4 regions of the Janthinobacterium sp. BJB304 genome follow, and region 2 is predicted to be linked to each of the others. Evidence: predicted binding sites of a transcription regulator. Region 2 holds the regulator's gene; each other region holds the start of a gene.
What was found. The regulator sigma-54, encoded in region 2, starts transcription at its own class of promoters, with help from an activator protein. The targets are predictions, from matches to a motif close to TGGCANGNAANCTGCTTT.
Positions count from the first base shown of each region.

Region 1: a site for sigma-54 is predicted at 1,731-1,748, ahead of CSQ95_RS03135 (circularly permuted type 2 ATP-grasp protein). Genes of this name have one in related genera too.
Region 3: a site for sigma-54 is predicted at 2,220-2,237, ahead of CSQ95_RS28375 (beta-propeller fold lactonase family protein). Genes of this name have one in related genera too.
Region 4: a site for sigma-54 is predicted at 2,133-2,150, ahead of CSQ95_RS22840 (EDSAP-1 family PEP-CTERM protein). Genes of this name have one in related genera too.

Region 1 covers NZ_PDZN01000002.1:260,353-263,836, reverse strand. The annotation lists gene CSQ95_RS03145 (hypothetical protein) at 1-429, shown strand, start outside; gene CSQ95_RS03140 (sensor histidine kinase KdpD) at 498-1,655, shown strand; gene CSQ95_RS03135 (circularly permuted type 2 ATP-grasp protein) at 1,784-3,253, shown strand; gene CSQ95_RS03130 (alpha-E domain-containing protein) at 3,247-3,484, shown strand, end outside.
Region 2 covers NZ_PDZN01000006.1:121,790-125,273, forward strand. The annotation lists gene CSQ95_RS09190 (enoyl-CoA hydratase/isomerase family protein) at 1-1,027, opposite strand, end outside; gene hpf (ribosome hibernation-promoting factor, HPF/YfiA family) at 1,164-1,523, opposite strand; gene CSQ95_RS09200 (RNA polymerase factor sigma-54) at 1,593-3,071, opposite strand; gene lptB (LPS export ABC transporter ATP-binding protein) at 3,076-3,484, opposite strand, start outside.
Region 3 covers NZ_PDZN01000039.1:7,858-11,341, forward strand. The annotation lists gene CSQ95_RS28370 (TonB-dependent receptor) at 1-2,097, opposite strand, end outside; gene CSQ95_RS28375 (beta-propeller fold lactonase family protein) at 2,302-3,258, shown strand.
Region 4 covers NZ_PDZN01000022.1:32,259-35,742, reverse strand. The annotation lists gene CSQ95_RS29740 (hypothetical protein) at 114-251, opposite strand; gene CSQ95_RS29735 (hypothetical protein) at 492-665, opposite strand; gene CSQ95_RS22845 (glycosyltransferase) at 803-2,035, shown strand; gene CSQ95_RS22840 (EDSAP-1 family PEP-CTERM protein) at 2,224-3,204, shown strand; gene CSQ95_RS22835 (EDSAP-1 family PEP-CTERM protein) at 3,313-3,484, shown strand, end outside.

The sequences.
Region 1 (3,484 bases), on a different contig from region 2:
AATCCGGCGCTGGGCGGCGGTCCGAAAGGCCATGTCTACGTGAACCGCCTCGGCGATTCATTGGCCGTGCGCGACTTTGGCACGGCCAGCTATGCCAGCAAGCTGGAAAAGGACAAGCCTTCGCTGACGGGCCTGTTCCTGCACGTGGAACTGGTGCAGCCGCGCAACTCCGTGCCCGGCGGCGGCAAGGGCAACGATGGCCTGGCGCCCGATCCCGGCTTTACGCCGGCCCAATACGACCGCCTGGCCCTGCTGTATATCGCCGCCAGCGTGCGCAAGGGAACGTGGCTGATTCCCGCCTTCCACGCCGTGCTCGATACAGGGTTTGCGAACGGTCATGATGACCCACAGAACTTTTCGCTGACCGAGTGGTCAGCCTCGCTTTCCCGCCTGTATGCGGCCGTGCGCCAGGCCGATACTGGACAATAAAGCGTTTCCCCGGCGGCGGATTAGGCGCATACTATTATGAGCATAGTCATTCCTGTCAGGGAGTTCAGGTGAATATTGCCACGGATCATCAGGCGGGTCGCCAGGCGGGCGTGCGCCATCCACTTCAGCGCGCGCAGCGCATCTTCGCCATGCGCGACGCCGTCCTCAGCGCCTGGGAACAGCGCGTGCGCACCAGCGTGCGCGGCGCCGACCAGTTGCTCACGCCCATACTCATCAATACCTTGCCGGCCTTTTTCGACAACCTGGCCGAGGCCCTTACCCCGGGCCACCCGCGCGAGAATGCCACCAGCAACAGCAACGTGCCCGCCGTACATGGCAATGAACGGGCGCGCATGACCAATTACGGGCCGGAACAGGTCATCCAGGAATACCAGATCTTCCGCGACTGCTTTGCCGAAGTCGCGCATGAGTCCGGCATCACCCTGCGCAGCAAGGACTGGCAAGTGATCAACGAATCGATCGACTCGGGCATCCGCGAATCGATACGCGAATTTACCAGCATGCACGAAAGCTTCCGGCGCCGCATGGCGGCCGGCCTGTCGCACGATATGCGCAATCCCCTGGCCGTCATCAGCACCAGCGCCCAGCTGCTGCTCAGGCCGGCGGACCCGGAACGGGTGGTATTGCTGGCGCACAAGATTGCCGAGCACAGCAAGCGGCTCGACAGCATGATCGAGGAATTGCTCGATGGCCTCAGCTATCATCAGGGGCAGCAGTTGCCGCTGGTGCTGAGCCAGTTCGACGTACTGCCGCTGGTGCACGCCGTGGCTAGCCAGGTCAACCTGCAGCGGCCCGACAAATGCCAGGTCAGCGGGCAATCCGTCGTCGGCTGGTGGTGCGAGAATTCGCTGCGCCGCGCGCTGGAAAACCTGCTCGGCAATGCCCTCAAATACGGCGACGACGCGCCCATCAGCGTGCACGTGGAAGCGGTGCACGAACGCCTGATCCTCACCGTCCACAATAGCGGACGACCCATCGCGCCGGAACAGGCGGAACGCATCTTCGACTATCTGCGCCGCGAGAACAACTGCCCCGCGCCAGGCTGGGGCATCGGCCTGCCCTTCGTGCAGAGCGTGGCCGAAAGCCATGGCGGCAGCATCGCCGTCGACAGCGCGGCCGAAACGGGCACCAGCTTCATCTTCGACGTGCCCGTCGATTGCCGTCCCTTCGTCCCGCCCGCAGACTTCCCCAAGAGTGACAGCTAGCGCACCAAAGCGGTGCAGATGACTGATTTGCGCCACAAAAGTGGTCATCTTTACACCTGTTCACGCCCGCCCTGTTGGCACGCTTCCTGCTGAGCTATACGTAGACACGGCTCAAGGGAAATCACAACATGGCAAATTTTTTCAATGAAATGACTGCAAATGACGTGGGTACGGACAGCAAGGTACGTGAACACTATCGTGAATTCAGCAACTGGCTGGCACAGCAATCGCCCGAGACCATCGCCCGCAAGCGGGCCGAAGCCGACCTGACGTTCCGCCGCGTCGGCATCACGTTCGCCGTCTATGGCGACGATGCCGGCACGGAACGTCTGATTCCGTTCGACACCATCCCCCGCATCATCCCCGCCGCCGAATGGGCGCAGATGCAGACGGGCCTGGTCCAGCGCGTGCAAGCATTGAACATGTTTATCCATGATATTTATCATGAGCAAAACATCATCAAGGCGGGCATTATTCCCGCCGAGCAAATCTACAAGAATGCCCAATACCGCCCGGAAATGCAGGGCATTGCCGTCGCTTCCGACATCTATGCGCACATCGCCGGCGTCGACATCGTGCGCGCGGGCCAGGGCGAATTCTATGTACTGGAAGACAATCTGCGCGTGCCGTCCGGCGTGTCCTACATGCTGGAAGACCGCAAGATGATGATGCGGCTGTTCCCGGAACTGTTCGCCCGCAACCGCATCGCCCCCGTCGACCACTACCCGGACATGTTGCTCGACAACTTGCGTTCCGTCGCGCCGATGGGCGTCGATGACCCGACGGTCGTCGTCATGACGCCGGGCATGTACAACTCCGCCTACTTCGAGCATGCGTTCCTGGCCCAGCAGATGGGCGTGGAACTGGTCGAGGGCAAGGATTTGTTTGTCAACGACAATTCCGTCTACATGCGCACCACGCGCGGGCCCAAGCGCGTCGACGTCATTTATCGCCGCGTCGACGACGATTTCCTCGACCCGCTGGCCTTCCGCTCCGATTCGTCGCTGGGCGTGCCGGGCCTGCTGTCCGTCTACCGCGCGGGAAGAGTCACCCTGGCCAACGCCATCGGCACGGGCGTGGCTGACGACAAGTCGATCTACCCTTTCGTGCCCGACATGATCAAGTTTTACCTGTCGCAGGAACCGATCCTCAACAACGTACCGACCTACCAGTGCCGCAAGGCGGCCGACCTGTCCTACGTGCTGGCGAATTTGCCGAAACTGGTGGTCAAGGAAGTGCATGGCGCGGGCGGCTACGGCATGCTGGTGGGGCCGGCGTCGAGTCTGGCGCAGATCGAGGATTTCCGCCAGCGCCTGCTGGCCAATCCGGACGGCTACATCGCCCAGCCGACCTTGGCCCTGTCCGCCTGCCCCACGTATGTCGAGGCCGGCATCGCGCCGCGCCACATCGATCTGCGCCCGTTCGTGCTGTCGGGCAAGACCATTTCCATGGTGCCGGGCGGCCTGACCCGCGTGGCGCTGGGCGAAGGCTCGCTGGTGGTCAATTCATCGCAGGGGGGCGGCACCAAGGATACCTGGGTACTGGAAGCCACATTATCAGAAGAAAAAGCAGCTTTTGCAGGAGAGAAAACATGCTGAGCCGCACCGCCGATCATTTGTTCTGGATGGCCCGCTACACGGAGCGGGCGGAAAACACGGCGCGCATGCTCGACGTCAACATGCAGACGTCCATGCTGCCCCAGTCCGAGCAGGACGCGGAGCAAGGCTGGCGCGCCACCCTGGGCATTTCCGAGCTGCAAAGCGCGTACGACCACAAATATGGCCGCTTCCACACGCGCGACGTGCTCGACTTCATGGTGCGCGACCCGA
Region 2 (3,484 bases):
CCACCATGGCCGCGTCGACCCCGTCCAGGCTGGCAGGCTGCCAGCGCGGGGCATTGTCCTTGTCGACCACCAGCGCGCGCACGCCCTCGAGCACTTCGCCATGTTCGAAATTGTGGCGCACCACCGTGCGCTCCATGCGCAGGCAATCGGCCACGCCCAGGTGGGCGCCCCGCTGCAGCAACTCCAGGGTCACCGACATCATCAAGGGCGAGCGCAGGCGCATGGCCGCCAGCGCCTTCGCCGCGAATGCGCCGTCGTCCTGCGCCAGCGAGGCCATGATGGCGGCCACCGAACCCGCGCTGAAGTGGCGGTCCAGCGCCGCGCGCGCCGTGCCCAGGGGGGAAGCGCCCGCCTCGGCCTGGAATGGTGCCGCCAGTGCCTTGATAGCGACCGGCAAGCCTTCGCCCGGCGTGGACTCGAACAGGGCCAGCAGCGCCCCCATCTGCGCCTCGGGCAGGTAGACATCGGCCAGGCCCGTGTAGAGGGCGTCGGCCGCGTTGATCGTCAAACCCGTCAAGCCCAGGTACAGGCCCAGCTGACCCGCCAGACGGGACAAAAAGTAACTGCCGCCCACATCGGGGAACAGGCCGATATTGACTTCCGGCATGGCCATGCGCGTGCGGCCCGTGACGATGCGCAGGCGGTTGCCGGGCCCCGCTTGCGCCACGCCCATGCCGCCGCCCATCACCACCCCATCCATGACGGCGATATACGGTTTCGGATAAAAATGGATCAAATGATTTAAAGCATATTCTTCCGTAAAGAAATCTTCCAGCAAGGCGCTGCCGCCCTGTGGCGTGGCCAGGCCAGCGTCGTAAAAGAAACGGATGTCGCCGCCGGCGCACAGGGCTTTTTCGCTGCTGGAGCGGATCACCACGGCGTCCACCTGCGGATCGTCGCGCCAGGCCAGCAAGGCCGCGCTCAGGGCGCGCACCATCTCCAGCGACAGGGAATTCAAGGCTTTCGGACGGTCGAGCACGATGTGGCCCGTGCGGTGGCGGATGGAAATCTGGACGAGGTCGCTCATGGCAGGCAGGAAAGAAGTGAAAGTGCCAACATTTTAGCGCCTGCGCGGGGAACATTGCGTTCGACAGCTACGGGCGCAAAAAAGGGCGCAATGTGCGCCCTTAGTTGATCACAGCCGGTTGAAAGTCGCGGGCCGCTTAGGCGGGGGCGAATTCTTCTTCCGAACTGTCTGGCAGATGCTTGATCGCCTCTTTACCGTGCCCTTGCACTTTGGTTTTGTATTTCATCACTTGCCTATCGAGCTTGTCGATCAGGGTATCGATTGCGGCATACAGGTCGTGCGCCAGGCTTTCCACATAGACAGTTTTGCCACTCAGACGCAGGTTGACTTCGGCCTTTTGACGTTTTTCTTTCTCTTTGAGGTTATCCACGGTCAGAATCACGGCGATATCGATAACTTGATCGAAATGACGTTTCACGCGCTCCAGCTTCGTTTGTACGTATTCACGGATGGCTGGTGTCACTTCGAGATGATGTCCGCTGATGGTGAGATTCATACACACTCCTAAAGATGATCGGGTTCGTGCGGTCCATCGTATCCGGCCCGCAGAGGAACCGAAAAAAACTTACAAACACTTACGCAGGCTCACTGGCGGAATTTTTAATGCTTCCCGGTATTTGGCAACAGTACGTCGCGCAATCACCATGCCTTGTTCCCCCAGCATGTCCGCAATCTTACTGTCGGATAAAGGATTTTTAGGGTCTTCTGCTCCTGTCAGTTGCACGATCAATGCCCGTATCGCCGTCGATGACGCTTCGCCCCCCGCTTCGGTGGCGACGTGGCTACCAAAGAAATATTTCAACTCGAACATGCCGTGCGGGGTCAGCATGTACTTTTGAGTTGTTACCCGCGAGATAGTACTCTCGTGTAAACCCAGTGTATCAGCTATTTCACGGAGCACAAGGGGGCGCATGGCAACGGCTCCATGCGAGAAAAAGTTCTTTTGTCTTTCTACTATCGCCTGCGCCACGCGCAGAATCGTGTCGAAGCGCTGGCGCATATTCTTGATCAGCCACTTGGCTTCCTGCAACTGTGCACCCATGGCGCCCTCGCCCTTGCCCTGCTTGAGCAAGTTGGCGTACATGGCATTGACGCGCAGGCGCGGCATGACGTCGTTGTTCAGGGTCACTTGCCAGCCATTGCGCGCGCGCTTGACGACGACGTCGGGCACCACGTAATCGGACACGTCCGCAGCGAACACGGCGCCCGGATGCGGGTTGCACTGGCGAATTACCGTCTGCGCTTCACGCAAGTCTTCATCGTCGCAATCGAGGGCTTTTTTCAGCTTGTTGAAATCGCGCTGGGCAAACCAGGCCAGGTGCTTTTCCACGATGACGAGGGCCATGCGCCGCGTCACCATGGCGATGTGCGGCAAGCGCTTGATTTGCAGCGCCAGGCATTCGGACGCATTGCGCGCGCCCACGCCGGGCGGATCGAAACTTTGCAGCAGCGACAAGGCCGTGCGCATCTCGTCGGCATCGATTTCCAGCTCTTCCGGCAGGCGCGCCAGGATGTCGTCGAGCGACTCTTCCAGGTAGCCATTGTCGTCGAGCGCGTCGATGATCAGCTCGACCAGCGCGCGGTCGCGCAATTCGAGCACCGTCACGCGCATCTGCTCCATCAGGTGTTCGCGCAGGGTGCAGTGATGGGCCTCCAGTTGCGGGCGGGAATCTTCGTCGTCGGGCGCCTTGCCCCGGCTCGCCTCGCTCCAGTCGCTGTCGCCGCCATCCGCGGCGGCCGGGCCCTCGCCCGCCTCGCCGTCAAAGGTTTCCGCTTCGGCCGGCGCCGCGGGCGCCTCCTGGCCTGGCGGCTGGGGCGGCGCTTCGGCCGGCGCGGCCGTGGAGCTCAAGGCCCCGTCGGACAGCAGGCGCAGCGAACGGTCGAGCGGATCGTCGAGGCGCTCGAGCAAGGGATTGTCCGTCAGCAGTTGCTCGAGTTCCTGGTGCAATTCCAGAGTAGACAATTGCAACAGGCGTATCGATTGCTGCAACTGCGGCGTCAGTGCCAGGTGCTGCGAAGTGCGCAGCTGCAATGATTGTTTCATTGGCTTACATGCGGAAGTGTTCGCCCAGATAGACCCGGCGTACCGACTCGTTCGCGATGATGTCGTCGGGGCGTCCCGACGCCAGTACCGAGCCCTGGTTGATGATGTAGGCACGGTCGCAAATACCCAGCGTCTCGCGCACATTATGATCGGTGATCAGCACGCCGATATTGCGCTCCTTCAAGAAGCGCACGATGCGCTGGATCTCGATCACGGCGATCGGGTCGACGCCGGCGAACGGTTCGTCGAGCAGCACGAAACGGGGATCGGTGGCCAGGGCGCGGGCGATTTCCACGCGGCGGCGCTCGCCGCCCGACAGGGACAGCGCCTGGTTCTCGCGCAACTTTTCAATCTGCAAGTCGGCCAGCAGTTTATCCAGGCGTTCCTCGATCTCGGCCTTCTTCAAAGGACGG
Region 3 (3,484 bases), on a different contig from region 2:
GCCTGGCGCCGCTTCATAGTAGCGCTTGTTGCTGTCGCCGACGATGACGGAGCCCACGTAGGTCTTGTCGAAAAGATTATTCAGGCGGGCAAACTCCTTGAAGCGCCAATTCCCTACGTTTTGCTTGGCGTTGAAGCGGGCATTGAACACCGTGTAGCCGGGTGCCGGCTTTTCGATGTTGCTGTCTTCCGCGTAGACCTGGTTGCTGGCCACGCTTTCCAGTGCCGCGCCGAAACGGTCGAGCGTGTCTTTCCAGGCCAGTTCCGCGAACAGGTTGGCGCTGGGCACGCCCGGTAAACGGCTGCCTTCGCGCACGCTGCCGAAGGCCTGGTCATACACGGCGTGCAGGCTGGTCAGCGCCACTTTTGTCGTGAAACCATACGGCAAGTTGGAGTCGAGCGACACTTCCATGCCTTGGCGTAAGGTCTTGCCCGCATTGCGGTAGCTGGTGCGCCCGCCGCTGGAACTGTCGACGACCAGTTCATCGTTGGTCTTGATCTGGAACACGGCCGCGTTCACATGCGTGTTGTTGGCGATCCTGGCCTTGACGCCCGCTTCCAGGTTGGTGCTGGTGGCCGGTTTCAGCTGGTAATTGAAGCCGCCGCCCGTGCCCGAGTAAAACAGTTCGTTCAGGGTGGGTGCTTCGAAACCGCGCGCGGCGCTGGCGTACACGTTGACGTTGGGCGTCAGTTTATACAGCAGGCCCAGCACGGGTGTCGTGTGGCTGAACTCCAGGCTGCCGCTGTCGTTGCCATTGCCGAGGAAGCGGTCGTTGACCGACACTTTCATTTTGCTGTAGCGCACACCTGCGCTGAGCAGCCATGGCCCGCTTTGCCATTCCGTCTGGATATACGGATCGAGGCTGGAGACGACATCTTGCTCGTCGCGGCGCAGCTTGCCTTTCACGCCAAACGTGTTGCCGATGTAATTTTCATAGCCGGTGCGGTCATCGCTGGAGCGGCCATAGTCGATGCCGATGGTGGTGCTCAGCTTGCCGCCTGCCAACTGGCTGACGTGCAGCCAGTTGGTATCGATGCCGTAGAACTCACGCTGGAAGTCGACCACGCCGCCCGAATGGCTGGCCGGTGCCTGGAAACCCTTGGTGAATGCCTGGTACTGGATCACGTCGCGGTTGCCGCCGTAGGCCGTCACGTGCAGGCGGTCTTCGCCAAACGATTGTTCATAGGTGGCGCCGATTTGCTGGTGGTCGATGCTCTTGCGCGTGTTGTAGCGTTCGGCCAGGGTGCGTTTCGGGTTTTGCGTGTCGCTCGCATCGATTTCGCCGGCGCGCGGATCGCGGGAAAACGTGGCCCAGGTGGCGCCCAGAGGATCTTGCGTATTGCCCTGGTGCAGGCTGTTGGCGACGATGGTCAGCTTGCTGTCCGCATTGGGTTTGACGGTAATCTTGCCGAACGCCTGTTCGCGCGTGGCGGCGCTGTGGTCTCGAAAGCCATCCGTGCGGAAGCGCGAACCGTCGAGCACGTAGCCGATGCCGCCTGCCTGGCCCTGCGCCGACAGGTCCACCTTGCTGGTGCCGAAGCTGCCGCCCGTCACGTTCAGTTCGACGGAGGGGGGATTTTTCCCATCCTTGGAAAACAGCTGGATCACGCCGCCCGAATGGTTGCCATAGATGGCAGAAAACGGCCCGCGCAGCACTTCGATGCGCTCGGCTGTATCGAGGTTGAAGGTGGCGGCCTGGCCTTGCCCGTCGGGCATGCTGGCGGGAATGCCGTCGCTGATCAGCTTGACGCCGCGCACGCCGAAGGCCGAACGGGCGCCGAAGCCGCGCGACGAGATTTGCAAGTCTTGCGCGTAGTTTTGGCGGTTTTGTACGACCAGACCCGGCACGGCGGCCAGCGCTTCCGAGGCATTGACGCGGATTTGGCCCTCCTGGATGCGGGCGCTGTCGACGATGTCGATGGACGCGGGCACTTCCTGGCTGGGGTGGGCGATGCGGCTGCCGCTGATGACCACCGTATCCATGAGTTGCCCGGCGGCCAAGTCAGCCGCCTCGGCGGCAAAGACGTGGGGGGCCAGGGTGGCGCTGCCGGCGACAAACAGGCTGGCGATGGTGTTCAGGCGGAAACGATGCTGCATGCGGATTCTCCAATGTGAATAAAAGCCTGCTTGAGCGCGTGAGCGGCGCAGGTCTGCATAGTTGTATCAAGCAATATGCCTGCCATGTCTCCATTGGTGGGCGGAAATTATACGCGTGTCAGTGGCACGGCGTTTGCATGCAGCAATTATCAGATGCGCCGCTACCGCGCGCTTTTCCTGTGTTTTGCCATTGAAAAGGTGATTATGCCCAACTTCTTCCCGCGCTTGCGCCAGGTGTGCTGGCTGTTGCCGGCGCTTGCCAGCACCGCCCTCCAGGCCGCTCCTTTTGCCTATGTCCCCAATGAAAAATCGGGCACCGTGAGCGTGATCGACACGGCGACCGACCAGGTCGTGCGCCAGATCGCCGCAGGCAAGCGTCCGCGCGGCATCGCCGCCGACCCGACCGGACGGCAATTGTTTGTCGCGGACGCGGCCAGCAGCGCCTTGCTGCTGATCGATAACGAAGCTGGCGCACCAGTGCGCACGGTGGCGCTGGGCAAGTCGCCGGAGGGTGTCAGCGCCTCGTACGACGGCAGTCACGTGGCCGTGGCCGTCGAGGAAAACAATAGCGTGGCCTTGCTCGATGGCCAGGCGGGCGTCTTGCTGGCCGATATCAAGGTGCAGGGACGCAACCCGGAACATGCCGTCTTCAGCCCCGATGGGCGCTGGCTGCTGGTCAGTGCGGAAGAGGCCGAGCAAGTCGATGTCATTGATGTGGCGCAACGCCGCCAGGTCGCGTCCATCGCCGTGGGCTTGCGTCCGCGCGGCATCGGTTTCAGTCCGGATTCGGGCCTTGCCTACGTGGCGTGCGAACTGGTCAATGCTGTCTACGTGATCGATATGACGGCGCGCAAGGCGATTGCCACCATTCCTGCAGGCAAGAATGCCAACGGCATCGCGGTCCATCCCGGCGGCAAGCAAGTGTATGTCTCGAACGGCATCGACGGTACGGTGATGGTGATCGATACGGCCAGCAAGCAGGTGACGGCCACCATTCCCGTCGGCAAGCGCCCGTGGAACATGGCCATCACGCCCGATGGCGCCAAGCTGTACGTGGCCAATGGCCGCTCGAACAGCGTCTCCGTCATCGATACGGCCAGCGCGCGCAAGGTGGCCGATATCGCCGTCGGCGAATTGCCATGGGGCGTGGTGATTCGGTAGCGTTACAGGAACAGGTGTTCCAGTCTGGTACACCTGTTCCATTGTGCAGCGGCGACGGGCCGCAGCCGCAGGGCTGGCCCGGATTGGAACAGGATGCCTTCACCTTGTTCAAAACGCAAACAGGCCCGCTCCCGCGGCTCAAGCCCGGGCATGCGCCGAAAAGCGCACCGGCATTGACGCCGCGCCCTTGCAACAAGGGCAAAAGCGGCTAAGTTTGTAGTGGGAT
Region 4 (3,484 bases), on a different contig from region 2:
GCCAGGTGTTCGGCCCCCATGGTACGCGCCCCGCTGCGCATCGGCAACAGGCAACGTGCATCTACCGCCGCCGGCCAGGCGGCCAGGCGGCGGAAACACGCGTGTGATGAGCGTTATTTGTAGCTGCGCAGCAGCAGCCATGCCAGGCCGCAACCAGCAACGGCACCCGCCAGGGCCAGCGCCACGAGGTGTTTGCTGGTGATCACAGGCCGCCGGCCCAGGTAGATTTTGTTATGCAAGGAATTGCCCACGATGGTCTCCTGTACAAGAATTTTTATGATGTCTCATTATAAGAACAGAATCGTGACGGCCGCATGACACTCGACAGTTGGGGCTTGATTTGTATCCACTCGGCAACATTTGTGGACATTTTTGTTGTTTAAATGGCGTACCTCCGGCGAGGCCCGCGCCTTCCATTTCTGACTGGAAATAAACACGGCGCACGCCTGCCCACCGCAGGCCTTGGCGCGGCGCCATGGCACGAAAACCGCTCAATGCATTTTCACGGGCGGTGGCGGCGGCGTTGGCTCCTCGACCGGCACGGGGTCGATGTGCGGCGGCTGTTCCGGCGGCGGCGTGAGGGGATCGCCTTCCGGCGGTGGCGGCATATCGGGTTCGGGCGTGCTGTGTGCACGCAGCGGGGAAAAACGGAATTGTGGCTGCATGGTGGCCTCCTTTGCCCCACTCTAGCCGATGCGGCCAAATCCTGGCGCCCGCCAGTGGCACGCTGCAGGGGAACTAAACGGCGTGGCGCCACTCCAACTTGGCAGGCATCCCCTACAGCACGAGTGCAAGCGACCCTATGGCGCGCAAGAAAATCCTCTTTATGGCCGAGGCAGTGACCCTGGCCCATGTTGGCCGCCCACTGAGCCTGGCCCAGGGCCTGGACGAGGAAGCGTACGAAGTGCACTTTGCCTGCGCCGATGGGTATGACTTTTGTTTCAGGCAAGCCCACTTCCGCCGCTGGCGCATCGACAGTATTTCATCATTGCAATTTCTGCAGGCGCTGGCCCACGGCAAGCCCGTCTATACGGAAAGCACCTTGCATGCGTACGTGGAAGATGACTTGCGCCTGCTCAATGCCGCCCAGCCCGATCTCGTGATCGGCGACTTTCGCCTGTCGCTGTCCGTCAGCGCGCGCCTGCAGCACATTCCCTACATTACCGTCAGCAACGCCTACTGGAGTCCCTGGGTGCGCCAGCATTACACGGTGCCCAGCCTGCCCCTGACGGGCGTGCTGCCCATCTGGCTGGCCGATCCCCTGTTCCGCCTGATCCGCCCGCTGGCCTTCGCCTCGCATGCCGTCCCCCTGAACCGCGTGCGCCGACGCCATGGCCTGCCATCGCTGGGCAGCGACCTGCGGCGCATCTATACGGATGCCGACCGCACCTTGTACGCCGATATTCCCCAGCTGTTCCCGCCGCATGGCATGCCACCCACGCACGACTACCTGGGACCCATCATCTGGGCGCCGCCGCTCGACTTGCCGGACTGGTGGCAGCGACCGGAACTGAGCAGCGGACGGCCGATCATCTATGTCACCCTGGGCAGCTCGGGCCAGGGGCAATTGCTGCCGCGCGTGCTGCGCGCGCTGGCGCCCCTGCCCGTCACCGTGCTGGCGGCCACGGCCGGCACCATCCGCGTCGATGCCGTGCCGCCGAATGCCTATGTCGCGCCCTTTCTGCCGGGCGACGCGGCCGCCCGCCGCGCCAGCCTGGTGATCTGCAACGGCGGCAGCCCCACCAGCCAGCAGGCGCTGACGGCAGGCGTGCCCGTCATCGGCATCGCCGGCAACCTCGACCAATTCCTCAACATGCACGGCATCGCAGGCGCCGGCGCCGGCCTGCTGCTGCGCGCCGACCGTTTCCAGGAAACCGCCCTGCGCCATGCCGCCACGCGCATGCTCGACGATGGCCGGGCCAGGCTGGCGGCGCGCCAGCTGGCCACCGCCATGCGCGAGTATGTGCCCGGGCAACGCTTGCTGTCCCATCTGCACGCCCTGCTGGGCTCGTCGCCCCGTGGTAGCCAGCCTTGACGGGCGGCGTCGGTTTTTCTTACAACGCGTCCGGCAACACCTGCACTGTGTCAACAAAAGCACGCCAAGTCATTGATTTCAAAAGAACCTCATGCGTTGGCATGGAAGTCGCTTAAGTCTGGCCATGAGCACCTGCCGACAGGACTCAGGCAAGACTTCCAGACTCACTCAACTACGAGGTGAATGACATGAAACTTTCTAAACTGAAACTGCTCCCGGCCGCAGCAGCATTGGCCATGCTGTGCGCGGCCGGTAGCGCACAAGCGGGCGCCTACGGCTATGCCTACAACAATATCTTCGGCCTGCAGATCGCCGCCGCCACGGGTTCCATCACCGCCCTGAACAGCACCACGATCTCGCGCGCCACGGCCACCCTGAATGGCGTCAGCGTCATCAATGGCGGTCCCGGCCTGCTCGACTCGCCCCGCGCCGCCGTCGGTGCCGTGACCAAGGGCGAGAACGACTTCACGCAACAAGGTGCCACGGGCAACTTTTCGCGCGGCGACGCGCAGATCGTCAGCACGCAGTTCCCCTCGTTCCCGCCCGGCTCCACCTCCACGCAGGCGGTGAACGTGGCCGAAGCCCATCTGGATGATCCTGCCGGCACGGCCGATGCGTCCGGGCGCAACGGTTCGACCACGGGCTTCTCCGTCAACTTCGTCGTCGGTTCCCCCACGGCAACGCTGAGCTTTGACTTCTTCTCGTCGCCATTCATGCAAGTCTTCCTGCAAAGCACAGTGGGCCAGCTGTCCACCGCGACGGCCAACCTGGTGATGACCATCACCATCACCGACTCGACCGGCGCGACTGTCTTCAACTGGACACCCGATGGCGTTATCGGCTCCGGCATCTTCGGTGGCACGGAATCGGCGGATGCGGCCAACCTGAACACCAGCCTGGCGACCAACTTCCTGACGCGCGGCAACCTGTTTACGTATGACCCCACCGGTTGCGGCACACCCACGGGCACAGGCGTGGGTACGGCTTGCGGCGGCAACTTCAGTTCCGTCAGCAATGCCCTCGCGACCGGCAACTACACCTTGACATTGAATGCGGTGGAAAGCGTGGACCTGGTGAAACAGGCGGTGCCGGAACCTGGCACTCTGGCACTGCTGGGTCTGGGTCTGGCTGGCCTGGGCTATGCCCGCCGCCGCAAGCTTGCCGCCTGAACCAGGCAACAGGGGGATTTACAGGCGAGGGAGTCTCCTCGCCTTTTTTTATGTGGCAAGCCTGTCGGTTTTCCTTACAACGCGGCCGACCGGCAGATGAGGATTTTCATGACTATATTTTCTTGTACCCGCTTGCCAACGGCCCTGCTGGCCTTGCTGTTGCTGGCCAGCAGCGGCACTGCCAGCGCCGCCGCCTATGGCTATTCGTACACCAGCGTCTTTGGCCTGGTCATCAGCAATCCCTCCGGCTCCGTCTCCCTGCTCAGCAACATCGACCTGT